3 regions of the Bacillus sp. GbtcB14 genome follow, and region 2 is predicted to be linked to each of the others. Evidence: predicted binding sites of a transcription regulator. Region 2 holds the regulator's gene; each other region holds the start of a gene.

Region 1 (11,309 bases), on a different contig from region 2:
TGTTTCTTAATTAAGAAGTCACCTAGTGTATAGCCAAGACCAGACATAATGAGACCACCAAGTATGCTGCATGATACATATAAGAAAGCCGTACCCCATTCAGAAAGATTGAGTAATTGCACAGTCTCTACACTGAATGTTGAAAACGTCGTAAAGGAACCGATAAATCCAGTTCCAATGCCTGTGATAACCTCCGAAGGTAAGATGTTTAGCCGAGCAATATACGTAGTTAGCCATGCTAATAAGAAGCAGCCGACTAAGTTAATGAGTAATGTAGCTAATGGAAATGAATGATGCCAAAATTCATGAATAGTAAGACCTAAATAATAACGAGAAAGGGCTCCTAATATACCGGCAATGCCAACGATAATATAAATCAATTTTCTCACCTCTTTAAATAGCTTGCTCAAAAAAATAGACTCCTACCAGTAGTTATACTGATAGGAGTCATTAGCTAAGCAGCGTTTATGGCGAACTCCATCGCCTATGATTATTACATATAGTGTACTAAACATTGCGTTTGATTTCCAGTGAAGAAGTTGGGGTGTTTTGTCTTTTTTTGATGATTTAAGAGCAAGAATCATTACTTATAAACTAAATATAGTGATATAGGGTTTTCGATGTGATAAAATATTTCGTATGTCTGTCATTCAGTTTCAGTTAACTGAAAATAGAGAAAATTAAGTTGTGTGTTTTAGAAAAGGGGCGTTTATTTGAAGAAATTATTAAAAATAGTACTTATATGTATTTTAGTAGGAGCGGGAATTGTAGGTGGATTTTTAGGATATATGACACTTACAAAAGAACAGCCGGCAGATGTTGTAAGTTTGAAGGTGGGAAATAATAAGGAGCGTGTATTAGCGCCTGACAATGAGTTTAAAGTTACAACATTTAATATTGGATATGCTGGATTAGATAAGGATCAAGATTTCTTTATGGATGGCGGAAAGGGATCTGGTTCAAGTAGTAAAGAACAGACAGAAGTGAACTTAAAGAATATGCTTTCGTTTTTACAAAATGAGAATAGTGATTTTGCGTTATTACAAGAAGTCGATATAAAATCAATGCGATCTTTTGATGTAAATGGGCATGAATTTTTGAAAAAAGGATTACCGGATTATGCTTCGTCATTCGGAAAGAACTATGATACAAAATGGGTCCCTGTCCCAATTACAAGTCCAATGGGATATGCGGAGGCTGGATTAAGTACGTTTTCTAAATATAAAGTTCAAACAGCGGAGAGGTTCCAGCTTCCTGGAATGGAGCCTTGGCCAAAGCGTTTGTTTGATTTAGATCGAGCGATTGTTGAGCACAAAATTCCTGTTAATAATGGGAAGTTTGTTAGACTCGTAAATTTACATTTGTCTGCTTATGATGAAGGCGGGAAAATTAGAAAGCAGCAAGTAGAGTTTTTAAAAGAATATATGAACAAGCATTATAAAAATGGTGATTACGTAATTATGGGCGGAGATTGGAATCAATTACTTTCTAACGCTCAGCTAAGTGATCCGAAGTTTGTGAAAGAGCGTCCTGAGTGGTTAGTAGAGTTACCAAAGGACTTTACTGATGGTGGCTTTAAGTGGGCTGTAGATCCGTCTGTTATGACTGTGAGAGATGATGTGAAGAAATATGTGGAGGGTGAAAACTTCGTCACGATTATTGATGGTTTTATCGTTTCACCGAATGTTGAGATTGTAAATGTACAAGGGAAAGATTTAAAGTTTGAGAATAGTGATCATAACCCAGTGAGTGCGGTATTTAAGCTGAAGTAATCGATATGTATAAGGAGAAGGTGGGGCTTCATATATGGAGTGGTTAAAGAGAACTTGTTTTTCTAACCTTGAGAAAGAATCACAGAAAAATCATTTATTGCTGTTTATCACGATTTGTAGTTTCTTTCTTGGAGTAATTGCGATTGGGTATTACGGATATATTTTTACAGAGAGAGCAATAGCGTTTTGGGTTTGTGGTATTTCTGTTGTTGTATTTGGAACGCTTCTTACTTTTATAGAAAGCATGGGAGCGATGTATAAATATATCATGACATTTATGTTGCTTATTATGTCTTTCATTATGGTGCAAGCTTTTAATGAAAGTCCGGCTGTATTTCAAATGGTGTATTTTACATTAGCAGTTTCACTTATTTATTTAAGTGAACGTCTCGTTATAATTCTAGGCGGAGTGGCGGTTGTTATCACATTTATTCTTTGTAGTTATTGGCCGGAGCAATTTTTTGCTTATACAGCGGCATCTGAAGCTGCAAACTTCGCAAGCTTGTTAGCAATCGTAACGATCGCTATGTGGGGCGTAACGAAGATTGGCTCTAATCTGCTAGCTCGCTTAAGTGATGAGAAGCAAGAGGTGATGAGGAAAGCTCAGGAGCTAGAAGAGACTCAAAGACTTATTGAGGAAACTGTTGTGAAACTAGATAGTAATTTCAATCATTTAAGACAAAATATGAATACATCGATGGAGTCGATGAGTGAAATTAATTTCGCTTTTGAAGAAGTGGCAGTTGGCACTCAAGCACAATCAGAGATGATGTATCGTTCGGTAGAAGTATTGAACGATATGGAGGGGAATATTGAACAAATTATTTCTCAAGTAAGAAATGCATCAATTCGTATGGATGAAAGTTTAGAAATTTCAAAGGGCAGTGTACATACTTTACGAAATTTTGAAGCGAATATGAGAAGTTTAAATGATGTTGTTTCACAATCAGGAATTATATTTAGAGATTTAATGATGCAGTCGAAGCAAATTAATGAAATTGTAGATGTAATAACGAATATTTCAAGTCAGACGAGTTTGCTAGCTTTAAATGCAAATATTGAAGCGGCCAGAGCAGGCGAGCATGGAAAGGGATTTGCTATTGTAGCGAATGAAGTATTAAAGCTTGCTGAAGAATCAAATCGTTCTGCGGGGAGAATTCAAGGTATTTTAAAGGAGTTTAGTAATCAAGCAAGTAAGGTGGAAGTACAGGTAGAGAAATCAGAAAGGGTACAAGAAGAATGTAACGAAATGTTAGCAAGTGTTTTAACAAATGTAACGGATTTAGGAAAGTTTATTGATGTAATTAATGATGTAATGAGAGAGATTGTTGACCATCAAGAAAGTTTCCAAGTTAAAACGACGAATATCGTAAAGGATGTTACACATGCTTCTAATGTAATTCAGCAAACTTCTGCGGCTACGGAAGAAGTGTTAGCAAGTGTGGAAGAAGAAAAACATCGAAATGATATATCGGTGAAGACGTTACATACTGTTAGCGAGCAAGTGAAGTTACTAGAAGATATTTTAGAAAAGTAATATCTCTTAAAAAGGGCACACTATGTGTGTTCTTTTTTCATTTAAATGAATACTTGATAGTAATTTAATTGCTTTTCTGCGCGTTTTCTGCCAAGCTTAAGGAGATAAACTGAGACTTTAATTAGTGGGTTATACGCTACTGATTATTAGTTGAACCCCGCAAATAGCGGAATAAAATATTTCAAAGAAAGAATTATATAGGTGACGCATATGATCGAAGTTAAGACTTCTGAACTTAGTGATGGAGAATTTAATAGAGGGGTATTTGCAACTCGTGATATTAAAAAAGGTGAGTTGATTCACTCAGCACCAGTTATCTCTTATCCGAATGAACAGCATGAACACATTGAGAAAACGTTACTTGCTGACTACGCATTTGAGTATGGGGTAAATCATACGGCATTCCTGTTAGGATACGGCATGTTATTTAATCATGCATATAATCCGAATGCAACGTATGATATTGTCTTTGAGAATCATACGTTTAACTTCTTTGCTTACAAAGATATAAAAGCGGGAGAAGAGATTCTAATCAATTATAATGGTGAAGTTGATGACGATGAGCTATTATGGTTTGATAAGGAAAAAGAAGAGAACGAAAAGTAAATTATAATAGGTAATGAAAAAGATGCTTTTACACAGGTAAAAGCATCTTTTTTATTGATGAAAATAAAGTAAAGATTACAAAAAAATACCACTTTATTTTCGTGTGATATAGTAAGATACTGAAGGATAGTGTTTTGAAAAAGTAATATATTTTACAAATTGTTGTCTTTCTGATGACATGTCAAGTTTAGTAGCCCATTTGGGTTGCTTTATTATGCAATATATATTTTAATATGAGTGGCACCTCTTATAAATTAAGAGGTTTATAGGTGTCTCGAATTGATTTTGGGTACACTGTATCCACCACTTTAGGTTCGTTCATGTATGTGGGGATATTATGGGCCCGTATAACGGGATAAAAAGAATATAGAAATAGAGGAATCGTAAAATGAATATGCAAGAGGTTTATGAATATTTAAGTACGGTATTGCCTGAAGGTCATGTGAAACAAGATGAAATGTTAAAGAATCATACGCATATTAAAGTTGGCGGAAAAGCAGATGTGTTCGTTGCGCCTACGAATTATGATGAAATTCAAGAAGTTATTAAATATGCTAACGAATATAATATTCCAGTTACGTTTTTAGGAAATGGATCGAATGTCATTATTAAAGATGGTGGAATTCGCGGGATTATAGTAAGTTTAATTCACATTACAGGTGTGACTGTAACAGGAACAACGATTGTAGCACAGTGTGGTGCAGCAATTATTGATGTATCACGTATTGCGTTAGATCATAATTTAACGGGTCTTGAGTTTGCTTGTGGTATTCCAGGTTCAGTTGGCGGAGCATTATATATGAATGCCGGTGCTTACGGCGGTGAAGTATCGTTTGTATTAACAGAAGCTGTTGTAATGACAGGTGATGGAGAGCTACGTACTTTGACGAAAGAAGCATTTGAATTTGGATATCGTAAGAGTGTATTTGCGAACAATCATTACATTATTCTTGAAGCGCGATTTGAACTTGAAGAAGGTATACGTGAAGAAATTAAAGAAAAAATGGATGATTTAACGTTTAAACGTGAATCAAAACAGCCTCTAGAATACCCTTCATGTGGTAGCGTATTTAAGCGCCCACCAAATAACTTTGCTGGTAAATTGATTCAAGAATCAGGACTACAAGGTAAGCGAATTGGCGGAGTGGAAGTTTCTTTAAAGCACGCTGGATTTATGGTGAATGTGGATAATGGAACAGCACAAGATTACATTGATTTAATCCACTTTGTACAAAAGACCGTTGAAGAGAAATTTGGCGTGAAGTTAGAGCGAGAAGTAAGGATTATTGGAGAAGATAAAGAGTAACGAAATACGTATGAAAATGTGAATTATTTTAAAATAACATTTGGGTATTGTTGACAATTTGTTTTCAATTCAATATAATGGCTAATAATTTAACAAATAATATACGTTGAAAGAGCCCAGTAGCAGTTTGTCACTGTTAATGAGAGAGCTAGGGGTTGCTGGAACCTAGCACAAACAAACTTGCGAATTACACTCTGGAGTATCTTAGGTAATGCTAAGCGGATTGGCAATCGATATTATTGCTAAGAGTGGTATGAGTAGCTATGCTATTTTTACAAACTGGGTGGTAACACGGTGAATAATCGTCCCTATGTCATAGACATAGGGACTTTTTGTTTTCAAAAAAATAGAGGGGATGACAAAAGATGAATATTATTGATGAATTAGAATGGCGCGGCGCCATTAATCAACAGACGGACGAAGAAGGTTTACGTAAGCTAGTAGAAGAGAAAAAGATTTCACTATACTGCGGAGTTGATCCGACTGGTGATAGTATGCATATTGGACATTTGATTCCGTTTATGATGATGAAGAGGTTCCAGTTAGCTGGCCATCATCCGGTTATTTTAATTGGTGGGGCAACAGGAACAATTGGTGATCCGAGCGGACGTCAATCAGAACGTCAACTTCAAACGTTAGAAGTCGTTCAGCATAATGTTGATGCGTTAACAGCGCAAATGAAAAAGCTATTTGATTTTGGCGGAAATAGCGAAGTGAAGATGGTAAATAACTACGACTGGACACATGAAATAAACATTATTGAGTTTTTACGTGATTACGGGAAAAACTTTAGCATTAATAGCATGTTAGCGAAGGACATTGTAGCAAGTCGTTTAGATACAGGAATTTCTTTCACGGAATTTACGTACCAAATTTTGCAAGCGATGGACTTCCATCATTTATACACGAAAGAAGATGTGCAACTGCAAATTGGTGGTAGTGACCAATGGGGAAATATTACGAGTGGTTTAGATTTAATTCGTAAGTTAGAAGGGCACGAAGCGAAAGTATTCGGATTAACGATTCCGTTATTATTGAAATCAGATGGTACGAAGTTTGGTAAATCAGCAGGTGGTGCGGTTTGGCTTGATCCTGAAAAAACGACACCGTTTGAATTTTACCAGTTCTGGGTGAATACAGATGACCGTGATGTAGTGAAATACCTGAAATACTTTACGTTCTTAACGAAAGAGCGCATTGATGAATTGGCAGTGAAGGTAGAAACAGAGCCTCATAAACGTGAAGCACAAAAAGTATTAGCGGAAGAAATGACGAAATTCGTTCATGGAGAAGAAGCATTATTGCAAGCTGTGAAAATTACATCGGCATTATTTAGCGGAGATATTAAATTGTTAACAGCTGATGAAATTGAACAAGGATTTAAAGAGATGCCAACATTCCAGTCTTCAAAAGAGACGAAAAATATTGTAGAGTGGCTAGTTGATTTAGGGATTGAACCATCTAGAAGACAAGCACGTGAAGACATTAATAATGGAGCTATATCTATGAATGGTGAAAAAGTAACGGATGTAGCTACGGATGTTACTGTAGAAAATTCATTTGATGGACGATTTATTATTATTCGTAAAGGGAAGAAGAACTACAGCTTAGTGAAATTAGGAGAATAGTTCTTGTGAAAGAGTGGAAGTAGGTAAGATATCTACTTCCGCTCTTTTCATATACACAATTTCGATATAAAAAAGTCAGTATATTTTGATAATTAAAGAGGATTATATTATTCTTCTGCCGAATAAATAAGTTAGAGAGAATTGCGGATAAAAATAGCCCGAACCATGCAGGGCATGATTCGGGCTTATATTCAGATTAGTAAGCTAAGCTGAATAGACCTTTAATGTGTGATAAGTAACGAACGTTACTTGCTTCTTTCATTAATGATGCTGGTAAACCTTTAAGCGGAGTATTGCTTGCTCCGATTGTAGCAACAGCATCTTTACGTCCTAGACTAGCAAGTGTTCCAGAGTTTATAGGTGCGAACTCTTCGAATGCTTTGCCTTCTAGTGCTGCGTATAAGTTGTATCCAATTAACTCACCCATTTGCCAAGCGATCTGTGCAGTTGGTGGGTATGGACGACCGTCTTCAGCAAAGACAACAGCGCTGTCTCCAGCAATGAATACGTCTTTGTGAGAAGTAGATTGTAGGTATGCATCAACTGTTGCACGGCCACGGTTTACTTCAAGACCTGATTCACCGATTAATGGGTTACCTTGTACGCCACCTGTCCAAACGAATGTGTTAGCAACAAGTTTTTGACCGTCTTTTAAGTCGATTTCATTGCCAGCAACGTTTGTTACAGGAAGACCAGTTAAGAATGTAACGCCGCGTGCTTCTAAGCTAGTAGTTGCACGTTCGATTAAATGGTCTGGTAATACTGGAAGAATTTTTGGACCTGCTTCAACAAGAAGAAGTTTAACTTCTTTTGGATTTACGCCGTGGCTTTTTGCAAGTTTAGGCATAATGTCAGCAAGCTCACCAACTAGCTCAACGCCAGTTAATCCGCCACCACCGATTACGATTGTAGCATCAGCTTCGTTTTTCGTTTTAGCGTATTCACGAATACGGTCTTCAACGTGTTTGTAGATTTTGTTTGCATCAGCAGCAGATTTTAATACCATGCTGTTTTCTTCTAGTCCTGGAATACCGAAGTAAGCAGTTTTACTTCCTAAAGCAACTACAAGTGCATCGTAAGATAAAGTAGTGCCACCAGCTAGTTTGATTTCTTTGCTATCAACTGAGAATGACTCAACTGTTGCGATTTTAAGATCGATATCTTTACCTTTGAAAAGCTTTGTAAGTGGCATTGCAATTGCTTGCTCAGCAACGTTACCAGCTGCAAGGCGGTGTAGTTCAGTGATGATTTGGTGTGTTGGGTATTGGTTAATCACTGTAACTTGTGCTTCTGATTTGCTGTAATATTTACGTACGTTTAAAGCGGCAAGAAGACCGCCATAACCAGCGCCTAAGATGACAATTTGTTTTGACATAGTATGATATCCCCCGTCTTTACTAATTGTTGTTATAAGTTAAATTATTTATTGTTACGTTCTGCACTAATTTGAAGATATGCGTTCACAAAGCGGAACATTTTTTGTGCTTGTGGGTCTTTTAGTAATTTTAATAGACCGAATAGGCCGATAACTTCGTTGCTTTCGTCAGCACGATCTTTCGCTTCGATAGCAGTTGCAGCCATGCCTTTTACTGTATCTTTTACAGGTTCTACAAGCTCTGTGATTGCGCTGACAGTGTCGCTTTTTAATACTTCATCAGTAGCAACAGTTTGAGCGAAGTCATAAGACTTAGTTAAAATGTTAACAAGCTCAGTTAATTTTGGAAGCTGTTCTACTAGTGTTGTTAATGATTCTTGTACCTCAGGTTTTAACAACTGATCAAGTACATCAAGTTGTCCTTGGCTAGCAGAAATTTGTACAGTTTCTTGTTCTGGCTTTGTTTGAGTCATAGTTTCTGGCATCTCCAATTCTCCTTTACGATAGCAATACTCTTATTTTTTATAAGTAAGATAGTAAACGGTTACGAAACTTTATACAAAGTTTCACAAAGCACAATAAAATGCCTTTAAATTTATGACAGCAAGTAAGCTGCAAACATAAATCTAAAACCATAACGTCTTACCTATTATTTATGAACTGTCCGATATATGGCTTGTCCGTATAATGGAAAAGGTCCGTTACCGGAAAGTGTATATAATATATATCCTATATTATATACTATATACACCTATGTTAACATAAAAATGATTCCTAATTATTTGATATTGAGTGTATAATGTAGTACTGACAAGGTATGAAAGCGTATAAAATATTTTGTTTCAGTTAGAAATGTACATATATAATAAGAAAAAAAGGAAAAAATGAACAAATTCATGTTCGTTTTTTCCTTTTTTCTATTATTCACCTTCCGCAATTAGCATCGATGTGTTACCTTCCTTTTCAAGATGGCATTCGCCCCAAGTACAAAGAGAATCAAGAATCGATTCTAAAGACCAACCGTAATCAGTAAGAGAATATTCTACTTTTGGCGGGACTTGGTTATATACTTTTCTTTGAATAACGCCGTCGACTTCTAGTTCACGTAATTGTTGTGTTAACATTTTTTGTGTAATACCAGGCATGGAACGCTTTAGTTCACTCGTTCGCTTTGTACCTTTCGTTAAGTGACAAAGAATAACAACCTTCCATTTGCCGCCGATAACTTCTAAAGTTGCTTCTACAGGAATATTGTATTTCTTCATATATAAAACCCTCCTTTATGAGTAAAGTAAGCTAAATTATACAAATGTTACTTTTTAGTACCTATAGCACTTTAAAGTACGTACTTTTTATCATGTTAAATATGTTTCATAATAGCACATGTAAGAGGCAAATGAGTAGTACGGAACCAAAAAGTACCTATGTTACTTTTTGGTGCCTATCGTACTTTAAAGTGCGTTCTTTCAAAAAGGAATGAAACCATTCATAATAGCATTTGTAGAGATTAAATATATATTTTTAGAAGATAAAAAGGCCTTTTTATCGCACTATTATGATTGGATTTCTTGTAATAAGGAGGAATTCAATTGAGTTCGTATACAGTACCATCTTCGGAAGTTCAGACGAATCGGAGAAGTATGTTTGCTTTATTAGCACTAGCGATTAGTGCATTTGGAATAGGAACGACAGAATTTATTAGTGTCGGTTTATTACCATCTATTTCGGAGGATTTAAATGTTTCGGTTACAACAGCTGGTTTAACAGTTTCCTTATATGCGTTAGGAGCGGCAGTAGGAGCTCCTGTTTTAACAGCGTTAACGGCTAGTATGTCGAGAAAGACATTATTAATGTGGATTATGGTTATTTTCATTATTGGTAATGGTATTGCGGCAGTAGCAACAAGCTTCACTATATTAATTATCGCAAGAATTGTATCTGCATTTGCACATGGTGTGTTTATGTCGATAGGATCTACAATTGCGGCTGCAATCGTACCAGAGAATAAACGTGCTAGCGCCATTGCGATTATGTTTACTGGATTAACAGTTGCGACTATTACAGGTGTGCCAATTGGGACGTTTATCGGTCAACAATTTGGCTGGAGAGCGTCATTTATGGTGATTGTTGTAATTGGAATTATTGCTTTTATCGCAAACAGCATACTCGTCCCATCTAATTTAAAAAATGGTGTACCTGTATCGTTTCGTGATCAATTCAAACTAATTAAAAATGGAAGACTGTTACTTGTTTTCATTATTACTGCACTTGGATACGGCGGTACATTCGTAACATTTACGTATTTATCACCGCTATTACAAGAAGTAACAGGATTTGAAGCAAGTACTGTTACTATCATTTTATTAGTGTATGGGATCGCCATTGCGATAGGGAATATGGTTGGCGGAAAATTATCGAATCATAATCCGATTCGAGCGCTATTTTACATGTTCTTGATTCAAGCGATTATATTATTTGTTTTAACATTTACGGCGCCATTTAAAGTAGCTGGATTAATTACAATTATTTTTATGGGACTATTCGCATTTATGAATGTTCCGGGGCTGCAAGTATATGTAGTTATATTGGCAGAGCGTTTTGTTCCGAGTGCGGTTGATGTTGCTTCAGCAATTAATATTGCCGCATTTAACGGAGGGATCGCTTTAGGTTCTTATATAGGTGGCCTTGTAACAAATTCATTAGGGTTAATCCATACTGCTTGGGTAGGCGGCATTATGGTAGTAGCTGCTGTGATTTTAACAGCATGGAGTATGACATTAGAAAAAAGAGATCAAGTAAAATAAAAGGAGATAAAATAAAATGAAAAATTTACAAAGTAAAGCAGTATTAAATAACGGTGTAGAAATGCCTTGGTTCGGTTTAGGTGTATTTAAAGTAGAAGAAGGACCAGAACTTGTAGAAGCTGTAAAAGCAGCGATTAAAGCAGGATACCGCAGCATCGATACAGCTGCAATTTACGGAAATGAAAAAGCTGTAGGTGAAGGAATTCGTGCAGGTATCGAAGCAACTGGTATTTCAAGAGAAGATTTATTCATCACTTCAAAAGTATGGAACGCAGACCAAG
Region 2 (11,309 bases):
CTCATTTAAAACTCGCTTAGAAGATGTTAAGTTCGCTTGTTCTTGATCATAATAACCAACAGATACATTGGATCCAAAAGAAACATTACCATTTAATAGTGGTAACTTATTCACAAGTGATTTTAATAATGTGGATTTCCCAATTCCGTTTGGACCAACTAAAGCAACGCTATCCCCGCGAGTTAAGCGCATAGTTACATGTTCAATAATAGGATCCTCATCATAGCCGATAGTTGCATCCTTTACTTGTAAAACATCATTTCCACTTTGTTTTTCGATATCGAAGTGGAAGGATGCTGACTTAGAATCACCTAATGGTCTAGTCAATAATTCCATTCTATCTAATTGTTTACGACGGCTTTGCGCACGTTTTGTCGTAGATGCGCGAGCTATATTTTTTTGAACGAAATCCTCAAGCTTAGCGATTTCATCTTGTTGTTTTTCATAACGTTTCATGTCTTGCTCGTATAATGCTGATTTTAAGTCTAAATATTTACTGTAGTTACCAACAAATCGTCTGCTTTCTTTATTCGAAATTTCATATACTTGTGTAACGAGTTTATCTAAGAAATAACGGTCATGAGAAACGATTAGTATTGCGCCAGGATAGCCTTGTAAATATTGTTCAAGCCATGTCAATGTTTCGATGTCTAAATGGTTTGTAGGCTCGTCCAAAATAAGTAGGTCTGGTTTCGTTAATAATAATTTACCGAGAGCTAATCTTGTTTTTTGTCCACCGCTTAATGTAGAAATCGTCGTCTGGTGCGTTTCAACTGGGAAGCCAAGACCACTTAAAATCGAGCGAATATCTGCTTCGTACTGATATCCACCTTGATCTTTATAATCTAATTGTAATTGGTCATAGTCAGCTAATAATCTTTCATATGTAGCCTCGTTTGAAAAGTTTTCTTCTTTTCCCATCTCTTGCTCTAGCCTTCGAAGTTTTGTCTCCATTTGTTGCAAGTGTGTAAAGACGGTTAACATTTCATCCCAAATTGTTAAAGACGTTTCTAACCCGGTATTCTGAGCTAAATATCCGATTGAGACATCTTTCGGTTTTATAATTTCGCCACCATCATGGGATAGCTCACCAGCTATTATTTTTAATAATGTAGATTTTCCGGCTCCATTTCGTCCGACTAATGCGATACGATCTTTCGTTTGAACTTCTAATTTTATGTTTGCAAGAATCGTTTCTGCACCGTATAATTTCGTAAGCGCGTTTACTTGTAATAAAATCAATGTTTTCACCTCAAATAATTTCTTAACTTTGCCATGTTTATATTTCTCAATCATACTAAAAATAGTGTATAGTTTAAAATAAAGAGAGAATACTTCTTCTCTTTATTATACAGGGAAATTCATGAGTGCTAAACTTCTGTATTTGATTCAAGTATATGAATAAAGATAGGAAGAGAGGAGAGGTTATATGGATCAGCAAAAAATTCCACAGGCCACTGCCAAACGATTGCCTCTATACTATCGATTTATCCAAAACTTATCTCTTTCTGGTAAGCAACGTGTTTCATCAGCCGAATTGAGCGAAGCGGTAAAAGTTGATTCCGCAACGATTCGAAGAGATTTTTCATATTTTGGAGCGTTAGGGAAAAAAGGTTATGGATATAACGTAAATTATTTATTATCATTTTTCCGTGAAACACTCGACCAAGATGATATAACACGTGTAGCGCTTATTGGAGTAGGTAATTTAGGGACCGCTTTCTTACATTATAATTTCACGAAAAACAATAATACAAAAATTGAAATGGCGTTTGATGTTAGTGAAGAGAAAGTCGGGACAGAAATCGGGGGCATTCCTGTATATCATTTAGATGAATTAGAAGAACGTTTATCAACTGATATACAAGTGGCAATATTAACAGTACCCGCTACAGTAGCACAATCTGTAGCAGATAGATTGGCAGAAACGAATGTGCATGGTATTTTAAATTTCACACCAGCACGCTTAAATGTGTCAGACAATATAAGAATTCATCATATTGATTTAGCAGTAGAGCTACAAACACTGGTTTACTTTTTGAAGAATTATCCACAATAAAACGCAGAGGAAGCAACCTCTGCGTTTTATTATTGTTTTTTCTTTGTGAATTTAACTAAGATAAGGCGAAGTGCCAAATTAAAATCAATTGTTGCCATAACTGCGAATAGTATTGTCCACATATTCCAGATTGTATCTGTTACGTTCGTAATGGCGAAGCGTGTAAAGATACATCCTAGAAGGAAGTACAATGCAGCCATGAACAATGGTGAGTTTCTCATACTAAAAATCCTCCGATAAAGCCTTGCATTTTTTCAGCTTCTTTAATCATTTCTTGAATTTGTTCATTGCTCATTAAAACTTGAGCAACTGCAACTAATGTATTCATTGCGACATGAGCTGCGATAGGGACGATAATACGCTTCGTTTTTACATATAAAAAGGCGAATACGAGTCCCATAGAAGTGTATACCAATAAGTGAGTGAAATCAAAATGAATTGCTGCGAATACGAGAGAACTAATGATAGCAGCAATAAAGAAGTTAAACTTCTTATAAAGTGTACCAAATAAAATTTTTCTAAATACGATTTCTTCCAAAATAGGTCCTATTATAGAGATGACGATAAGGAACCAAGGTGTCGTTCTAGCGATATCCATAAGTCTCGCTGTATTTTCTGATCCAGGTTTAATTCCTAATACACGCATTTCTATCATACCGGCAATACTTTGTGAGAAAAATGCTAGGAAGAACCCGATAAAAATCCAACCAATCGTAGCTGGAACAGTAGAGCGCGTTGTATCTAAACGTCTGTCACGAATATCTGTTCTAAGTAACCAAAGTACGATACATAATGCAATAAAGAAGCTAATGATTGCCCAGTGGCCAGTTATGAGTTGAAATTTCTCTTCTCTAGTAAATCCCCTGTTATCATAAAGTCCAGTTTTCAGCAGAAGTGGTAATCCAGCAATGGATGATAACTGCATTAAAATGTATGTAACGATAACCCACCAATATTGTTTTTTCAAATGGTTTAACCATCCTTTCTAACTCTAGTGTATGAGATAAGGTAGGATAACATGTAAGTATGCTACCTACGATATAAACCTCACTTAAATTATGTTTTTTTCGTAAATCCTTATTTGAAATTATAATAGAAGACAGGAGAAAGTTGTGTGTGTAGCGAAAACAACTTAGGGTGTCCTTTCATATTGTAACATACGAGTAGTGGAAACAACGATTCATATAGTAAAGGTAGAAGAAGAGGGACTCTATATAGAAAAGTGTATAGCTTAATTTGCGAAAAAATTATGATTTTTTTACTTGCAAAAGAAATTGAGATTATTTATTATTATAAGTGTGTTAGCACTCGAGTGACTTGAGTGCTAATAAATAAAATTTACATAACAAAATGAGGAGGTTATTGTTCATGCTAAAGCCATTAGGTGATCGCGTTGTAATTGAGCTTGTTCAAGCAGAAGAAAAAACAGCAAGTGGTATTGTATTACCAGACACTGCAAAAGAAAAACCACAAGAGGGTAAAGTTATTGCAGTAGGTACTGGTCGAGTGCTTGAAAATGGTGAGCGTGTTGCTTTAGAGGTAGCAGCAGGTGATCTTATCATCTTCTCAAAATATGCAGGTACTGAAGTGAAATACGAAGGTACTGACTACTTGATTTTACGTGAAAGTGACATTTTAGCAGTTATCGGTTAATTATATAAATCTTAAAAAATTCAAGGGGGTCAATTATTATGGCAAAAGATATTAAATTTAGTGAAGAAGCACGTCGTTCGATGCTTCGCGGTGTCGACACTCTTGCAAACGCAGTTAAAGTAACGCTTGGACCAAAAGGTCGTAACGTTGTACTTGAGAAAAAATTCGGTTCACCACTTATTACAAATGACGGTGTAACAATCGCAAAAGAAATCGAATTAGAAGATGCATTCGAAAACATGGGTGCAAAATTAGTAGCAGAAGTTGCTAGCAAAACAAATGATGTAGCTGGTGACGGAACAACAACTGCAACTGTATTAGCACAAGCTATGATTCGTGAAGGTCTTAAAAACGTAACAGCTGGTGCGAACCCAATGGGTCTTCGTAAAGGTATCGAAAAAGCTGTTACTGCTGCAATTGCAGAATTAAAAGAGATTTCTAAACCAATCGAAGGTAAATCTTCTATCGCACAAGTAGCTGCTATTTCTGCGGCTGACGAAGAAGTTGGTCAATTAATCGCTGAAGCAATGGAGCGCGTTGGTAACGACGGTGTTATTACTTTAGAAGAGTCTAAAGGATTCACAACAGAATTAGACGTAGTAGAAGGTATGCAATTTGATCGTGGATATGCATCTCCTTACATGATTACTGATTCTGACAAAATGGAAGCAGTTCTTGATAACCCATACATCTTAATTACTGATAAGAAGATTTCTAACATCCAAGAAATCTTACCAGTATTAGAGCAAGTGGTACAACAAGGTAAACCACTTCTTATCATCGCTGAAGACGTAGAAGGCGAAGCTTTAGCTACATTAGTAGTGAACAAACTTCGTGGTACATTCAATGTAGTAGCTGTTAAAGCTCCTGGATTTGGTGACCGTCGTAAAGCAATGCTAGAAGATATCGCAATTTTAACTGGTGGCGAAGTAATCACTGAAGAATTAGGTCGTGACTTAAAATCTGCTACAATTGAATCTTTAGGACGCGCTGGTAAAGTTGTTGTAACGAAAGAAAACACAACTGTAGTTGAAGGTATCGGAAATTCACAACAAATCGAAGCTCGCATTGGCCAAATCCGTGCGCAATTAGAAGAAACTACTTCTGAATTCGATCGTGAAAAATTACAAGAGCGTCTTGCAAAACTTGCAGGTGGCGTAGCGGTAATTAAAGTAGGTGCAGCAACTGAAACTGAGTTAAAAGAGCGCAAACTTCGTATTGAAGATGCACTTAACTCAACTCGTGCAGCAGTAGAAGAAGGTATCGTTGCAGGTGGTGGTACTTCACTTATGAACGTATACACGAAAGTAGCTTCTATCGTAGCTGAAGGTGACGAAGCAACAGGTATCAACATCGTACTTCGCGCACTAGAAGAGCCAGTTCGTCAAATCGCAATCAACGCTGGTCTAGAAGGATCTGTAGTTGTAGAGCGTCTAAAAGGCGAAAAAGTAGGCGTTGGTTTCAACGCAGCTACTGGCGAGTGGGTTAACATGCTTGAAACTGGTATCGTAGATCCAGCTAAAGTAACTCGCTCTGCACTTCAAAACGCAGCATCTGTTGCAGCTATGTTCTTAACGACTGAAGCTGTAGTAGCTGACAAACCAGAACCAAATGCACCAGCAATGCCTGACATGGGCGGCATGGGCATGGGCGGTATGGGCGGAATGATGTAATTCCGTTTGTCCTAAAAAACATCCATTTCTATATAGAAATGGATGTTTTTTTATGTTTTTTAGAAAAGGAAATGAATTTCTGTAGAATTTTGTCGCTTTCTCTCTTGACCATATCGATACTTCATTGTTAGAATCTAGGAAGATAATATAAAACGATCCTTCATATATCCTCAAAGATAAGGTTTGAGAGTCTCTACCGGGTTACCGTAAACAACCTGACTATGAAGGCAGTGTGTCTTATATTTATAAAGAGCGGAGACTATCTTTCTTTATAAAGCCAGACCCCTGCCTTTTCTTTGTTATGAGACTAGAGGCGGAGGACTGGCTTTTTTTATTATATTAGTAATGCTTTTTGCCAAATTGGTGAAAATATTTATATACGAGAACTAACGTTGGGGTGATTATTTTGAAGAAGCAGCATGATACAATTATCGTTTTAGATTTTGGGAGTCAGTACAATCAGTTAATAGCACGTCGAATTCGTGAGTTCGGTGTATACAGTGAACTTCATCCACATACAATTACTGCAGAAGAAATTAAAGCAATGAATCCAAAAGGGATTATCTTCTCTGGTGGACCGAATAGTGTATACGGTGAAGGCGCATTACATTGTGATGAAAAAATCTTTGAACTAGGATTACCGATTTTCGGTATTTGTTACGGTATGCAGCTTATGACACAACACTTCGGTGGTAAAGTAGAACGTGCAAACCACCGTGAGTACGGAAAAGCTGTTCTTAAAGTAGAGAACGAATCAAAATTATATGCGAACCTTCCAGAAGAGCAAGTTGTATGGATGAGCCATGGTGACTTAGTAACTGGTTTACCTGAAGGATTCGTAGTAGATGCAACAAGTGAGTCTTGTCCAATTGCTGGTATGAGCAATGAAGACAAAAACTTATACGGTGTACAATTCCACCCAGAAGTACGTCACTCTGAGCATGGTAACGATTTAATTAAAAACTTCGTATTCGGCGCATGTGGTTGTTCTGAAGGATGGAACATGGAGAACTTTATCGAAGTAGAATTAGAGAAAATCCGTGAAACTGTTGGAGACAAAAAAGTACTATGCGCACTTAGCGGTGGTGTAGATTCTTCTGTTGTAGCAGTATTAATTCATAAAGCAATCGGTGACCAATTAACATGTATTTTCGTTGACCACGGTTTACTTCGTAAAGATGAAGCAGAAGGTGTTATGAAAACATTTAGCGAAGGCTTCCATATGAACGTTATTAAAGTGGATGCGAAAGAGCGCTTCATGAACAAGTTAAAAGGTGTAGAAGATCCAGAGCAAAAACGTAAAATCATCGGTAATGAATTCATTTACGTATTTGATGATGAAGCTTCTAAATTACAAGGAATGGACTTCTTAGCACAAGGTACACTTTACACGGACATCGTTGAAAGTGGTACAGCAACTGCACAAACAATTAAATCTCACCATAACGTTGGTGGACTTCCAGAAGACATGCAGTTCAAATTAATTGAGCCTTTAAACACGTTATTTAAAGATGAAGTACGTGTATTAGGATCAGAACTAGGAATTCCTGATGAGATCGTATGGCGTCAACCATTCCCAGGCCCTGGTCTTGGTATTCGTGTATTAGGTGAAATCACAGAAGAGAAATTAGAAATCGTTCGTGAATCTGATGCGATTTTACGTGAAGAAATTATTAAAGCAGGCTTAGACCGCGAAGTTTGGCAATACTTCACTGCGCTTCCTGGTATGCGTAGCGTAGGTGTTATGGGTGACGAGCGTACTTACGATTACACAGTAGGTATCCGTGCAGTAACATCTATCGACGGTATGACAGCTGACTGGGCACGTATCCCTTGGGACGTATTAGAGAAAATCTCTGTACGTATCGTAAACGAAGTAAAACATGTTAACCGTATCGTGTATGATATAACAAGTAAGCCACCAGCAACGATTGAGTGGGAATAGTATTATAAAAAAGATCCATCTATCATTTATGTATAGATGGATCTTTTTGTTTTCATCATTAATACGAACGAAAATACAAAAGTTTATAAAAATGTTCGTTTTTAAATTGACAAAATCACCTCATCGAGTTAATATGAGTATGTAATTCAAACGAAAAGTGAATATTATGCCGTCGTATAATATCGGGGATATGGCCCGAAAGTTTCTACCTAGCTACCGTAAATGGCTTGACTACGAGGCGTTTAGATAAAGATGAGGGGAAACTTGTCTTTATTCATAGAACGCTTCCATGTATATGCAATGGAAGCCTTTTTTATTTTTAATAGATAAAAGAGGGCTAGGGAGATTACGGCGAGTAATCATATAACGGGGGAAACGTAAGATGAAACGCTATTTTCAGTTTGATGAACTCGGTACGAATTATAAAACAGAGTTCATAGCGGGTTTAACGACATTTTTATCTATGGCTTATGTACTATTTGTCAATCCTGCTACGCTGTCACTTGGGAATGTTAAAGGGTTACCAGCAGGTACAGGAATGGATCCGGGTGCAGTATTCGTTGCTACAGCATTAGCAGCAGCGATTGGTTCGTTAGTTATGGGGATATTCGCGAAGTATCCAATTGCTTTAGCGCCAGGTATGGGGATTAACGCGTTCTTTGCTTATACGGCAGTGTTAACGATGGGCATTCCGTGGCAAACAGCAATTGCTGGAACGTTAATGTCAGGTATTATCTTTATTATTCTTACAGCTTCAGGTATTCGTGAAAAAATTATTAATGCAATTCCATCAGAGTTAAAGTTTGCAGTAGCGGCAGGTATCGGATTGTTCATTGCCTTCCTTGGATTCCAAAATGCCGGAATTATCGTGAAAAATGATGCTGTTCTTGTTGGGTTGGGGGATTTAACAAAGGGCACAACGTTACTAGCGATCTTCGGAGTTGTTACGACAATCATCTTCATGATTAAGAAAGTTAATGGTGCAGTGTTCTACGGTATGATTCTTACAGCAATCTTAGGAGTAGCAACAGGATTAATTGATACTCCGAAAGCTGTAGTGGGAGCAATACCGAGTCTAGAACCAACGTTCGGTGTGGCGTTAACTCACTTTGGAGACATTTTCACTGTTCAAATGGTGATTGTTATTATAACGTTCTTCTTTATCGATTTCTTTGATACAGCAGGTACACTTGTAGCGGTTGCGAATCAAGCTGGATTAATGAAGAATAATAAATTACCACGTGCAGGAAAAGCGTTATTCGCAGATGCAATTGCAACTGTAATCGGTGCGATCCTAGGTACATCAACAACAACGTCTTACATTGAGTCGTCTGCAGGGGTAGCAGCGGGTGGACGTTCTGGATTTACAGCAGTTGTAACAGCAGGGTTCTTCTTGCTAGCTCTATTCTTCTCACCACTATTAAGTGTTGTGACACCAGCTGTAACAGCGCCAGCACTAATTATTGTAGGAATCTTGATGGTTTCATCTTTAGGTGAAATTGATTGGAAGAAATTCGAGATTGCAGTACCAGCATTCTTTACTATCATTTCAATGCCACTTACGTATAGTATCGCAACAGGGATTGCGATTGGCTTTATCTTCTATCCAATTACAATGGTAGTAAGTGGTCGCCGTAAAGAGATTCATCCAATTATGTATGTTATGGGAGTTTTATTCGTACTATATTTCATCTACGTTCGTAAATAAAAGGGGTTTTTTGAAAGGTCTAGACTTAAGGGGAGTCTAGACCTTTTTTGCGTCTTCAGAAAATCTTAAGGATTTCCGAGCGTTTTTCTTCAGAAGTTTTTCTATAATAGAAGTTAGGGATTAAAAAAGTGATGGGGGAGATATTATGGCACACGAAACAATACTTGTCGTAGATGATGAAAAAGAAATTAGGAATCTTATTACAATCTATTTAAAGAATGAAGGATATAAAGTATTACAAGCAGGGGACGGAGAAGAAGGGCTACGTTTACTGGAAGAAAATGAAGTGCATCTAGTTGTATTAGATATTATGATGCCGAAAGTAGACGGCATCCACATGTGTATGAAAGTAAGGGAAGAAAAAGAAATGCCAATCATTATGCTTTCAGCGAAAACACAAGATATGGATAAGATTTTAGGACTAACAACGGGTGCAGATGATTACGTAACGAAGCCGTTTAATCCGTTAGAGTTAATCGCAAGAGTTAAATCTCAGTTACGCCGTTATATGAAAATGAATGGTTTCGCTATACAAAATGAGGACGAGCTAGAAATTGGAGAGATGAAAATAAATATCTCAACTCATAAAGTCATTGTAGAGGGAGAAGAAGTGAAACTAACTCCGAGGGAATTTTCCATTTTAGAATTGCTATCTCGTAATCCAGGAATGGTTTTTAGCGCAGAGCAAATTTATGAAAAGGTTTGGAATGAACGATCTTTCCAGTCTGATAATACTGTAATGGTTCATATTCGAAAAGTACGTGAAAAGATTGAGGAGAATCCAAGGAAACCTAGATATATAAAAACAGTATGGGGAGTGGGGTATAAGATTGAAAAAGATATTTAATCCGTTTACTTATGTAAGGAAAATAAGACAATTAATTGAGAAATTAGTAAAGAGTGTACGAAAGAGTATAAGAATTCAATTGATTACTACTTTTGCTGCTTGTGCGTTATTAGGAGTCTTTTTTGCAAAGGGAGCTGCACCATTTTTTGAGAATGCAAATCGTCAAGCGACTGTCGATTATCGGTCTGGTATGCAACAAATTAATTATCAAGCTCAAAGAGCAGCAAATAGTTCGGTTCATGAAAATAAATTAGAAGCTATATCCAATATGATTGAAACGGAGAATCAAAATTTAGAGCGAGGAAATAGAGCTTTAAAAATACTGGTTACTGATGAAAGTGGTAAAGTTTTATATAAAACAAAGCAGGCGCAAGAAGAACAAATTGATTTGCACAATACAATTCGTAATGCAGCATCATTTGCAATCAACTATTCAAATGGCCAAGATGCATTTGAAAATACAAGAAAAGAATTTATAGCTTTTGCACCTATTACAATAGAAGATAAGAATTTATACATGTTCGTTAGTGGGATTCCGGGTGGTGAAGTAATATATAATACGCAAGAAGGACCGTTTCCATTTTTCATAGGTGTACTCGTATTCATCTTCTCTTTCTTCTATATAACAAAGAGAAAGATGAAGCAAATTGAAGCGATGGCACAAGGTGTAAAGGAAATAGAAAAAGGAAACTTAGCGTACCGTATTGAGAAGAAAGGTGAAGATGAGATTGCGTCTTTAACTGAGAATATTAATAATATGGCGGAAGAGCTTATGAATAATATAGAAAAGGAACGTAAATTAGAGAAGCAGAAGAATGAGCTTATTACGAATGTATCTCACGATTTACGTACACCGCTGACTTCTATTATGGGTTACTTGCGATTACTTAGAGATTCTAAATATGAAAATAAAGAACAACATGATGAGTATACGAGAATTGCTTTTGCGAAGTCGGAGCAGTTAAAGAATTTAATAGAAGATTTATTTGAGTATACGAAGTTAACAAATGAGCAAGTTATATTAGAAAAACAAGAGGTTTGTATAAATGAGTTACTCGAGCAATTAATAGAAGAGTTAGTACCGCAGGCAGAAGAGCATGGGCTTACGTTTGTTAAGAAGTTTCCTGAGGAACGTACTTATGCAGCGATTGATTCGGAAAAGATGGTCCGTGTATTTGATAATCTATTAATGAACGCGATTAAGTATAGTAAAGATGATGGGGAGATAAAGGTTTCTCTTCAAAGGCAGCGCCGGAATATACAAATTGTAATTGCGAATCATAGTGAAGAGTTTACGAGAGAAGAGTTAGGGAGTTTGTTTGAACGATTTTATAAGAAAGATCAATCTAGAAGTAGAGTAACAGAAGGATCGGGACTTGGATTAGCGATTGCGAAAAGTATTGTTGAGTTGCAAGGTGGCAGTA
Region 3 (11,309 bases), on a different contig from region 2:
AACGGTGCTCCCCATCATAACAAAAGATTGTATTGTTTCTTTTGCTCCATTCGGAATCCATAAGCCAACCATTAACAATGTACTTACAGCGAGAAGAATTTGTCCGAACCGAGTATAATCTTCTATTTTTCCCTGTAATTCTTTCATTATATTCTCACTCCTCTATTTCACTGTATCATATTCTATTAAACTTAAAGACCAGTAAATACAGCCATTCTGGGAGATGTTTTCCAAATAAAAAAGAGCCGCTTTATTGCGACTCTTTCATAACCATTACTCTCCTTTATATGCTTCCATATAAATTTCTTTCAACTCTGAAATGAGAGGTAATTTTGGGTTAGCTGTTGTACATTGATCTTCAAAAGCTCTTTCTGCTAATAATCCAACAACCTCTTCAAATTGGTCGTTAGCAACTCCTTGTCCTGCAATACTCATATTTATATTTAAGCTTTTTCCAAGCTCAATAATTGCTTGGACGAGTGATTCCACACCTTCTGCTGTCGAGCCTGCTGGAAGCCCGAGCATTCTCGCAATATGTGCATAACGTTCATCAGCCACAAAGTGCTCATATTTTGGGAACAATGCGTGTTTTCTTGGCTTAATAGCATTATAGCGAACTACGTGCGGCATAAGAATTGCATTCGCACGCCCATGCGGAATATGAAATTCCGGTCCAATTTTATGCGCTAAGCTGTGATTAATACCTAAGAAAGCATTTGCAAATGCCATCCCTGCGATTGCAGAAGCATTATGCATTTTTTCTCGTGCTTCTTCGTCATTTCCATCTTTAAATGCTCTTGGTAAATATTTAAATACGAGGTCAATAGCCTTTAATGCTAATCCATCTGTATAGTCATTTGCTAGAACAGACACATACGCCTCGATTGCATGCGTTAATACGTCCATACCAGTATCTGCTGTTACATGTGGTGGTACTGTCATTACAAACTGTGGATCAACAATTGCTACATCTGGTGTTAATTCATAATCCGCGAGCGGATACTTTATATTATTTTTCTTATCTGTAATAACCGCAAATGGTGTCACTTCTGATCCCGTTCCTGATGTCGTTGGAATCGCAACAAACTGCGCCTTATTTCCTAATTCCGGATATTTACATGTACGTTTTCTTATATCTAAAAACTTCTGTTTAATGCCATAGAATGTCGTTTCTGGATGCTCATAGAATAACCACATTCCTTTTGCTGCATCCATAGCTGAACCACCACCAAGTGCGATAATTACATCTGGCTTAAAGCTTCTCATCATTTCCGCACCTTTAAAGACAGTTTCATCTGATGGATCTGGTTCAACCTCAAAGAAAACTTCAACTTTCACATCATTTGCATGCTTGTTTAAATAGTGCGCGACTGTATCTACATAGCCATGTTCAACCATTCCAGGGTCCGTTACAATAAATGCACGTGAAATGTTAGGCATATTTGCTAAATACGCTGTAGCATGTTTTTCAAAATAAATTTTTGGTGGCAATTTGAACCACTGCATATTCTTTTTTCTATTTGCCAGCCTTTTTATATTTAATAAGTGAGTCGCTGTTACATTTTGGGAAACTGAATTCTTTCCGTATGAACCACAACCAAGTGTAAGTGATGGAATAAATCCATTGTATATATCCCCTATTCCACCTTGTGATGAAGGTGCATTTACAATGAGACGGCAAGCTTTCATACGTAACCCAAATTGCTTTTGCACATCTTTATTTGTAGAATGGATAACTGCTGAATGTCCTAAACCACCGAGGTTCAACATTTCTTCGCAATATGTAAATCCTTCTTCTAATGAATTCGCCTTCACACAAGCTAATACTGGACTCAGTTTCTCACGAGATAACGGATATGCTGCTCCGATACCTTGAATTTCAGCTACAAGCATTTTTGTATGTTCAGGAACAGTAATCCCAACTAATTCGGCAATATACTGTGCTGATTTCCCTACAATATCACTATTTACTGCACATGTATTTTCATTTATAACGAGCTTTTCTAGTTTTTTTCTTTCTTCTTCTGTTACAAAGTAACAATTGTTTTCAGTCATTTCTGTTTTCACATCATCATAGATTTCTTTATCGACAATGATTGCTTGTTCCGATGCACAAATCATACCGTTATCAAATGTTTTCGATAAAATTAAATCATTAACAGCTCGTTTTACATGTGCTGATTTTTCTATATAACACGGTACATTACCAGGACCAACGCCTAACGCTGGTTTTCCAGTAGAGTAAGCTGATTTCACCATACCAGCGCCTCCAGTTGCTAGAACGAGTGCTACACCGTCATGGTTCATTAATTGTTTCGTCGCTTCAACAGACGGTCTTTCAATCCATTGAATACAATGCTTTGGTGCACCAGCTTTCATCGCTGCATCATATACGGTTTTCGCCGCTGCCACAGAACATTTTTGTGCGGAAGGATGAAATGCGAAAATAATTGGATTTCTCGTTTTTATCGTAATTAACGCTTTAAACATTGTTGTCGACGTTGGATTCGTTACTGGCGTTACCCCAGCTACTACACCGACAGGTTCCGCGATTTCTATTATTTCTTCGTGAGGATCTTCGTGAATAATTCCTACCGTTTTATCCTGCTTTATACTATGCCAAATATATTCAGTGGCAAAAATATTTTTAATGCATTTGTCTTCATACACACCACGGCCTGTTTCTTCAACCGCCAATTTTGCTAGCGGCATATGTTGATCAACACCTGCTAATGCCATTTCATGAACAATGTTGTCAATTTCCTCTTGTGTAAAACTCTCTAATGCTTGTAAAGCTTGTTGACCATTATTTACTAGCGTATCAATCATCTTTTTTACTTCCTGCATTTCATTTACAACTTTCTCTTTGACTACCATGTAAACTTCCTCCTATTCTACTATCACGGTCCTTATATGTCCCTATAGGTCAAAATAAGTCCCAATTAACATAAAAAAATAGAGATGCTTTCCTACATGAATTTCATTGTTTGTGAAATGTTTCACAAGATTGTTCATGAATAACATTTCCTGAATTCAATATACATGAAATCATTTCGTTTGTGTATGTCTATTTTGTGAAATATTTCACAAAATAATGTAATAAAAAATGCACTGCTAATATAAAGCAGTGCATTTTTTATTACGCTAGCGCTTGTGCTAAATCTTCAATTAAATCTTCACCATCTTCAATACCGACAGAAATACGAATTAATGTATCTGTAATTCCTAATTCTTTGCGGCGATCAGCTGGGATTGATGCATGTGTCATTTGAGATGGAATAGAAATTAAACTTTCTACTGCTCCTAAGCTTTCAGCAAGTGTAAAGTATTGTAGTTTCTCAAGTACTTTATTTAATGTCTCTTCACTATCTACATCAAATGAGATAATAGCACCAAATCCGTTTGCTTGTTCTGTTGCTAATTCGTGGTTTTGATGTGATTCAAGACCTGGGTAATATACTTTATTTACTTTTGGATGATTATTTAAGAACTCAGCAATAGCGCGTGAATTCGTTTCATGTTCTTCCATACGAATTCCTAATGTTTTTAAACCACGAAGTAGTAAGAAGCTATCTTGTGGCCCAAGAATGCCTCCTGTTGAGTTTTGTACAAAGTGAAGGTCTTCTGCTAATTGCGGGCTGTTTACAACTACTAGGCCTGCAACTACGTCACTATGACCTCCTAAATATTTCGTTGCACTATGAAGTACAATGTCTGCTCCTAAAGAAATCGGCGACTGCCAATATGGCGTCATGAATGTGTTATCGATAATTGTTAATAAATCTTTCTCTTTAGCAAGAGTAGATATTTTCTTAATATCAGTAATTTTTAGTAATGGGTTCGTTGGCGTTTCTACATAAATCGCTTTCGTATTTGGACGAATCGCTTCAACAACTTCTTCTAGGTTTGTTGTATCTACAAATGTATGCTCAATACCGAAGCGGTTTAATACTTTCGTAATAACGCGGTACGTTCCGCCATACACATCATCTGTTAAAATAACGTGATCACCTTTTGAGAATAACATAATTGTAGCTGTAATAGCAGCCATTCCTGAACCAAATGCAAATCCAGCATGCCCGTTTTCTAATACAGCAATCATTTCTTCTAAAGCTGCACGTGTTGGGTTACCTGTACGTGAATATTCATATCCTTGATGCTTACCAACCGCTTCTTGTTTGTACGTACTTGTTTGATAAATCGGTACATTTACAGATCCAGTTGAAGGTTCTCCTATGCGAATACCATGAATTAACTTTGTCTTTGCTCTCATTTTTTATTCCCATCCTTTGTATATGTCTTTACTTAAATAGCGCTCACTACTATCAGGAAAAATCGTTACAATATTTGTACCTGGCGCTGCTTTCTCTGCTTCAAGTAAACTTGCATGAAATGCTGCTCCTGAAGAGCTTCCAACAAGCAGTCCTTCTTTTTGCGCTAATTCCTTCACTCGTAAAAATGCATTTCGATCAGAGATTGTATGAATTGCATCAAAATAAGATGTTTTCAAAAATGGCGGAATGAATTCAAGGCCAATCCCTTCTGTTTCATGAGAACCAGCTTTACCACCATTTAAAATGGATCCTTCTGGTTCCACAATAACCGTCTTGATATTAAGGTTTTTCTCTTTTAAATACGATGCAGTCCCCATAAATGTACCACCAGTTCCTGCTCCTGCAACAAATATGTTAATCTCTCCGTTAAGTGCCGACCAAAGTTCAGGACCTATTGTTTTGAAATACGCACGCGGGTTTGCTTCATTCGCAAACTGACTTGGAGAGTATGAATTCGGTATTTCATTTACTAATTCTTTTGCTTTTGCAATTGCGCCGGTCATCCCTTGTTCAGTTGGTGTATGCACGACCGTTGCGCCCAGTGCTTTCATTAATTCTTGCTTTTCAATACTAAATTTCTCGGGTACACAAACAATAACGCGTAAATCATGTTGTAACGCTGCAAGTGCCAGTCCAATACCAGTATTTCCAGCAGTCGGTTCAATAATTGTTCCACCCTGGGTAACAAGCCCTTTTTCTAACGCATCTTCAATTAATTCTCTTCCTAAACGGTCCTTAACGCTTCCGCCTGGGTTATAAAATTCAAGCTTTGCAAATAAACGGACCCCTTCTGGAAGTGAAAAACGAGTAATTTCTACAATTGGTGTATGACCAATCAACTCATGAACTCCACGATATACATTCATCGTGTTCTCCCCCTTATTTGCCAATAAAGAAAAGGCAACTGTATGTATTTTCTTTATATGAGACAGTTGCCTTTTTGTTACATTAGTTTAACTCTTCTAGTACTTTCACGATAAAGTTTGTAGAATGAAGAGCTGCTTGATCTAAAAATTGATCAAATGAAACATTTGATTCTTTACCAGCAATATCAGAAAGTGCACGAATAATAACAAACGGAACTTCATATTGGTGGCATACTTGTGCAACAGCTGCTGCTTCCATTTCTACTGCATAAAGATCTTCAAATTTATCACGAATTGCTGCAACGCGGTTCGGATCACTCATAAATGAATCACCTGTTGCAATCATACCTTTTACAACTTGAATATTTTCTTCTGCCTGCATACATTTCTCAGCTAATGCAACTAATGCTTCATCAGCCTTGAATCCAGGCGGCATTCCTGGTACTTGACCATACTCATAGTTAAATGCTGTTACATCTACGTCATGATGACGAACTTCTGTTGAAATAACTACATCTCCAACATTTAGAGAATGATGGAAGCCACCAGCTGAACCAGTATTAATTACTTTTTCAGGCTTATATCTTTCTAATAAAATTGTCGTTGACATCGCTGCATTTACTTTACCAATACCAGACTTTAACAAGATTACTTCATGTCCTGCTAATTGTCCTTTCGTAAATTCACAACCCGCAACCGTTTCTGTTTCTGCTTGTTCTAATTTGTCACGTAAAATACGTACTTCTTCTTCCATTGCTCCAATTACAGCAATTCTCAATCTAATCCCTCTTTCTATTGCTTAGTTGCCTCCATTACCCAAACGAAATGATTTAACCTCGTAAACGTTACATGGAAGCTATTGTTTTCAAAAATAGACTGCATGACTGGAATACGTGTATAGTATTCCGTTTGCAAATCGTTTGCTAACTGATGAAAACCTCTTTGTTTTGCTGTTTCAACAGTTTTATCATATGCATCTTGATCTGCAAATATCGTATCAGCAAACACTATTTTACCACCTTTGTTTAGCAATTGACTATACTTCGCAATCGCTACATTTTTTTCATCATCTGTTAAATGATGAAATGCATAGGTGCTTACTATGGTATCAATTGAATTTGGGACTTCAAACGAAAGAAAATCACCTTCTGTAATGGAAAACTCTTGCGGCAATTTCTCTTTCGCAATCATGCGCATTTCACGTGACGGTTCTATACCGTAAACTGTGCGGCCAGCAAGTAATAACTTATTTGTTAAATTACCTGTACCAACACCAAATTCTAATACATTACCAAATGACTTGTTAACTACATCCTCTAGAATGTCCTCATAATGGGCGAAAACTTCTTTATATTGTATATCTTCGCCTTGTACAAATGAGTCGTACGTATGAGCCCACTCATCAAATAAACCATTAAATTCTGTACCCATAAAAATTCCCCTTTTTCTTATCGGTTTTATCAGTATGATATGCCCTCTTTCCAAAAATGTCAATTGAAATGTACATGGTATTTCCTTCTTTTCTTTGTTACACTATAGTTGATTACATAGGAGAGGGGTCGTCTTCGTGTCATTTACCTTTGAAATGTTAGAAGATAAAGTAGAGTTTTTCGAAGCAGGAGACTTAGCTTCTTTGGAACGAAAAATTAGTGAACAAATCGATAATAATAAAGCACTTATGCTTGAAGTTCATCACATCTCGCATCAAATGGTTATGGATCCTGAAAGCAAAAGGCCATATTATAGCGCGGTTGTTCATTTTAAATTAAAAAAATTACGCTAACTAAAAAAGAGAAGCTCCTAAGGAGCTTCTCTTTTTTAGTTTAGAGTTTGAACAAGTACTGGCTTCCAGCCCTCATTGTCTACCCAATCAATATTCACATAATATTTTTTACCTGATTGTTTATCTTGTACGTTACCGTAAGCTTTATTCTTACCGTTATTTCCAATTCTATGGATAACTAATTGATTTACTGGAACGTCAATTGCAGCTGAAATCGCTTGATTCATCTCATTCCAATCTGCTGTACCTTTTTTAAACGTCATCGCAGGTGTTGCACCTTGCTCTGTACCTACTGGCTTCCAAGAAGATTTCGTATAAGCATCTGTTGCCTGTGACTGTGTTTTTTCAGCTGGTACTTTCTCGTTAGCTTTCGCTTCTTCTTCAGCTTTTTTCTGTTCTTCTTCAGCCTTTTGCTTCTCTTCTTCCTTTTTCTTAGCTTCTGCCTTATCTTGCTCGCTCTTCTTCGTCTCTTCTTTGCCTTTAGCTTTCTCAGACTTATTCTCTTTCGTTGTTTGCTGAGCTACTTTTTTATCACTAGAAGACGCTTGTTCTTTTCTTTCAGGAACAAACAATTGATATGATACAATAGCTACTAATATTAATACAATTGCAATTGCAATATTTAAAACACCGTTTTGACGACGTTTTTGTTGTTTCTGTTGGAATCTAGATCCTCCTGCCATTCTTCAAACCTCCATGCAGTTTTTCATACTTGCTATTGTAACATTAAATCTAGAAAGGTTGAACATTTACAATAATATTTTCACGAAATGAAAACATTTCACTATGAATTGCAAGATTACTTTTCATTCTCTAATCGATAGATTGATTCTACGATAGCTTTGAAAATAGGTGTAACTTTATTTACACTGCTATTCGTTTCTATATCCACGACAACTAAAGCATATTTTGGATCTTCATATGGAAAATAACCTGCAAACCAACGATTCACTTTCGTCCCTTTTCCTGTTTGCGCTGTCCCAGATTTTCCAGCGACACTTAGTGGTAACGACCTGAATGCTGATCCTGTTCCTTTCTCCGTTGTTACAACGCCCCTTAATAACTCTTGTAATGTTTTCACCGCTTCATACGAAAGCTGTTTTCCACCTAATGTATGGTCTTCAAATGTATAAAAGTCCGTTCCATTTTTATACATTATTTTTTCCACAGCTTTCACTTCCATCTTTTTTCCATCCCTAGCAATCGTCGCCATCATATTTGCAATCGCTAGAGGTGACATGCGTACATCTTTCTGTCCAATTGCTGTTTGCGCTACCGCCTTTTTACTATTCTTATTTCCTTCACTACCCCAAATCGTAACTCTCTTCTCCTCTGACATTTGCTCAAAATGAGTTGTATGAAATACAGAACCTTTCCATCCAACCTTACCAGCGGCTCCTAAAGCTGCTACGTAAGTTTCTAATACCATCTTATCCTTTTGTATTAGCTCATTACCTAACTCTGAAAATGTCCTGTTACAGCTTCTAGCAAAGCTCTCTTTAAAACTAAGTGTACCCATCATAACTTGTGGGTGGTCTTCACCATATAAATCTTGATTACAATTAAATGTACGATTCAACACATTTTCATTTTGATCAATCACTGCCGCTGCAACTATTGTTTTAAAAACAGAACCAGGAAAATGTGGTGTCAACATTTGATTTTCAAGTGTAGTTGTATATAAACGCTCATCCTTCATCTGCACAGATGGTTTACTGACCATCGCTAAAATTTCATTTTTCTTTACATCAAGTAATACTAATCCCCCCTTCTTTATTTCGCTTGCTTCAACCACTTCTTCTGCTTTTTGCTGTAACCTGTTATGTAAAGTCGTTTGAATCGTCACTGGATAAAACGGATTTCCAGGCGCAGTATATTTTGCTTGTTTTCCAAAAATCGGTTCTCCTTGTCGGTCCACTTGATACAATACTTTTGCCTCCCCATCGGTCAAAAGAAATTCATCAAATGATTGCTGCAATCCTGAAATGCCAATTGGCGTTTGCCTTGAAATTTTTCTTACTTCTCCGTATCGCTTTTGAAATTCTCGTTCATTCTCCCCCACATCACCAATTAAATGATTCATCGCGCCAGTTTGCCGTAAACGAACTTCAGTTGCTACAATACCTAATACATTTAATTGATTTACCTTCTCCATCTGCTCTCGTGCCAATCGAAATGGACCATTTCCCCTTTGCATGATAAATGCACTTTTCTTGTCTTTCATTTGGCTTTCAATCTCTTGTCTCGACACACCAATGATATGCGCAATTTTCTCTAACATGTCATTTTTTATTTGTAGAAATGGAAAAACAATTAAAACAGGATACTTTTTCTCACCTATGTCCTTACCGTTCCGATCTATAAAATGGCCTCGTCCATCATCTACGGTAATGGATTGCGTCCGTTGTGTAACACTTTTTTCAATTAAATTTATCTTACGTTTTGTAAATGATTCTGTATCTATAATTTGTATTTGAACTAAACGACAAAGTAAAATAAGCATGACACATATAAAACAAATTAGAACAATTGTGATTCTCCGTTTTATTTTCATAAAAAAACACCTCGTCTATTATAGTTTGGACGGAGTGTTTCATCTTTTATACAAATAAAAAAATCACCCGCTTTTACACGAGTGATTTTTTATTATTTTACAGAGATAATCTCTACTTGCATTTCTCCACCTGGAGTTTGGATTGCTACCTTCTCACCAATTTGCTTACCTAATAAGCTTTTTGCAATTGGAGAATCGTTAGAAATTCTTCCTTCAAATGGATCTGCTTCTGCGCTACCTACGATTGTATAAGATTCTTCATCTCCACCTGGTAACTCTTTAAATGTTACTGTTTTACCTAATGTAACAACTGTAGATTCTTCACCGTTATCTGTGATGATAACTGCGTTACGAATCATGTTTTCTAATTGTGTAATACGTCCTTCTACGAATGCTTGCTCATCTTTCGCTGCATCGTACTCAGAGTTCTCAGAAAGATCTCCGAAGCTGCGTGCAATCTTAATTCGCTCTACAACCTCTTTACGTTTTACCGTTTTTAAATCTTCAAGTTCGTTCTCTAGCTTTTGCTTACCCTCTTGCGTCATAGGGTATGTTTTTTCTGTTGCCATATTTTCCACTCCTTTTATATACCAATCCCCCGAAAAAAAAGAGGAGTTCCATATGAAAACTCCCCCACTTATATGTATAGCGGAGGTTTCTAGCACGCCTGTACTAGCGGAGTTGTCACATACAACCCCGTATTCCCAATTCTTCTTTATATAAAGAAGATATGTATGGAAAGTTGATATAAATATGCCCTCACCTATATATAGATGAGGTTGCATGTTTCATTGTATTCGATAGGAAGGGAAAAAATCCCTTCCTATCGTATATCTTTTACTATGCTATTACAAATTTACTTTTTGTTCAAGAATTGTTGCAATTTTTGTCACCATAATATCAATTGCAACGTGGTTTTGTCCACCTTCAGGGATAATAATATCCGCAAATTTCTTAGAAGGCTCAATAAATTGATTGTGCATTGGACGTACAACACTTACGTATTGATCAACAACTGAATCCATCGTACGACCGCGCTCTTTAATATCACGCTGCATGCGGCGCAGGATACGAAGATCTGCATCTGTATCAACGAATAGCTTAATGTCCATTAACTCACAAAGACGTGGGTCTTCTAAAATAAGAATTCCTTCTAAAATGATTACATCTTTCGGCTCAACTGGAATAACTTCTTCTGAACGCGTATGCAATGTATAGTCATATACAGGCTTATCAACTTGCTCATATGCAAGCAACTGCTGCAAATGTTCAATCAACAGATCATTATCAAACGCAAGCGGATGATCATAATTTGTTTTTAAACGCTCTTCCATTGGTAAATGGCTTTGATCTTTGTAATAATAATCTTGCTCTAAGATTAAAATAGAATGACCTTTAAAATGGTCAAAAATCGCTTTCGTTACACTCGTTTTACCTGATCCCGAACCACCAGCAATTCCAATTACAACAGGCTTATTCGTCCCCATTCGACTATCACTCTTTCTTATTGAAGTATGCTTTTGCGCATCATATTATTCACATACACTCGTTGATCCACTTTGAATTTCACGATTTGCAACGGATGTCTCGCTGCATCTAATTCGTTTCCATCCTCATCCCAAATTTTCTCCACCGTTTGCGTAAAGTTTTCTATTTCTGGCCCAAAGAACTCCACTTCATGTCCTGGTTTGAAATGATTACGTTGCTCAATCGTTACGATGCCCGTTTCTTCATTATAATCTAACACTAAACCAGCGAAATCATACGTTGTT

Evidence for each region. Region 2 encodes Rex, which represses fermentation and respiration genes when NADH is low (regulators of the CRP and FNR family bind a similar motif). Its sites were predicted from a motif close to TTGTGAAATATTTCACAA; they were not measured.
Region 1: a site for Rex is predicted at 8,779-8,796, ahead of KVT31_RS13495 (DUF1641 domain-containing protein). Genes of this name have one in related genera too.
Region 3: a site for Rex is predicted at 3,073-3,090, ahead of adhE (bifunctional acetaldehyde-CoA/alcohol dehydrogenase). Genes of this name have one in related genera too.

Annotation. Positions count from the first base shown of each region.
Region 1 covers NZ_JAGXJT010000004.1:166,775-178,083, reverse strand. The annotation lists gene crcB (fluoride efflux transporter CrcB) at 1-380, opposite strand, end outside; fluoride riboswitch at 435-494, opposite strand; gene KVT31_RS13525 (endonuclease/exonuclease/phosphatase family protein) at 714-1,772, shown strand; gene KVT31_RS13520 (DUF4077 domain-containing protein) at 1,807-3,309, shown strand; gene KVT31_RS13515 (SET domain-containing protein) at 3,520-3,915, shown strand; gene murB (UDP-N-acetylmuramate dehydrogenase) at 4,304-5,221, shown strand; T-box leader at 5,319-5,534, shown strand; gene tyrS (tyrosine--tRNA ligase) at 5,587-6,849, shown strand; gene KVT31_RS13500 (NAD(P)/FAD-dependent oxidoreductase) at 7,046-8,224, opposite strand; gene KVT31_RS13495 (DUF1641 domain-containing protein) at 8,269-8,709, opposite strand; gene KVT31_RS13490 (winged helix-turn-helix transcriptional regulator) at 9,145-9,489, opposite strand; gene KVT31_RS13485 (MFS transporter) at 9,865-11,028, shown strand; gene KVT31_RS13480 (aldo/keto reductase) at 11,045-11,309, shown strand, end outside.
Region 2 covers NZ_JAGXJT010000027.1:3,980-15,288, forward strand. The annotation lists gene KVT31_RS28800 (ABC-F family ATP-binding cassette domain-containing protein) at 1-1,242, opposite strand, end outside; gene KVT31_RS28805 (redox-sensing transcriptional repressor Rex) at 1,430-2,059, shown strand; gene KVT31_RS28810 (YdiK family protein) at 2,089-2,280, opposite strand; gene KVT31_RS28815 (CPBP family intramembrane glutamic endopeptidase) at 2,277-3,026, opposite strand; gene groES (co-chaperone GroES) at 3,428-3,712, shown strand; gene groL (chaperonin GroEL) at 3,751-5,385, shown strand; purine riboswitch at 5,526-5,627, shown strand; gene guaA (glutamine-hydrolyzing GMP synthase) at 5,792-7,330, shown strand; purine riboswitch at 7,483-7,584, shown strand; gene KVT31_RS28835 (NCS2 family permease) at 7,713-9,038, shown strand; gene KVT31_RS28840 (response regulator transcription factor) at 9,184-9,885, shown strand; gene ampS (aminopeptidase AmpS) at 9,869-11,309, shown strand, end outside.
Region 3 covers NZ_JAGXJT010000001.1:299,051-310,359, reverse strand. The annotation lists gene KVT31_RS01620 (YrhC family protein) at 1-147, opposite strand, end outside; gene adhE (bifunctional acetaldehyde-CoA/alcohol dehydrogenase) at 274-2,877, opposite strand; gene KVT31_RS01610 (bifunctional cystathionine gamma-lyase/homocysteine desulfhydrase) at 3,140-4,273, opposite strand; gene KVT31_RS01605 (O-acetylserine dependent cystathionine beta-synthase) at 4,277-5,200, opposite strand; gene mtnN (5'-methylthioadenosine/S-adenosylhomocysteine nucleosidase) at 5,283-5,978, opposite strand; gene KVT31_RS01595 (class I SAM-dependent DNA methyltransferase) at 5,993-6,631, opposite strand; gene KVT31_RS01590 (YrzA family protein) at 6,768-6,983, shown strand; gene KVT31_RS01585 (YrrS family protein) at 7,019-7,666, opposite strand; gene KVT31_RS01580 (peptidoglycan D,D-transpeptidase FtsI family protein) at 7,783-9,537, opposite strand; gene greA (transcription elongation factor GreA) at 9,630-10,106, opposite strand; gene udk (uridine kinase) at 10,386-11,024, opposite strand; gene KVT31_RS01565 (peptidase U32 family protein) at 11,042-11,309, opposite strand, start outside.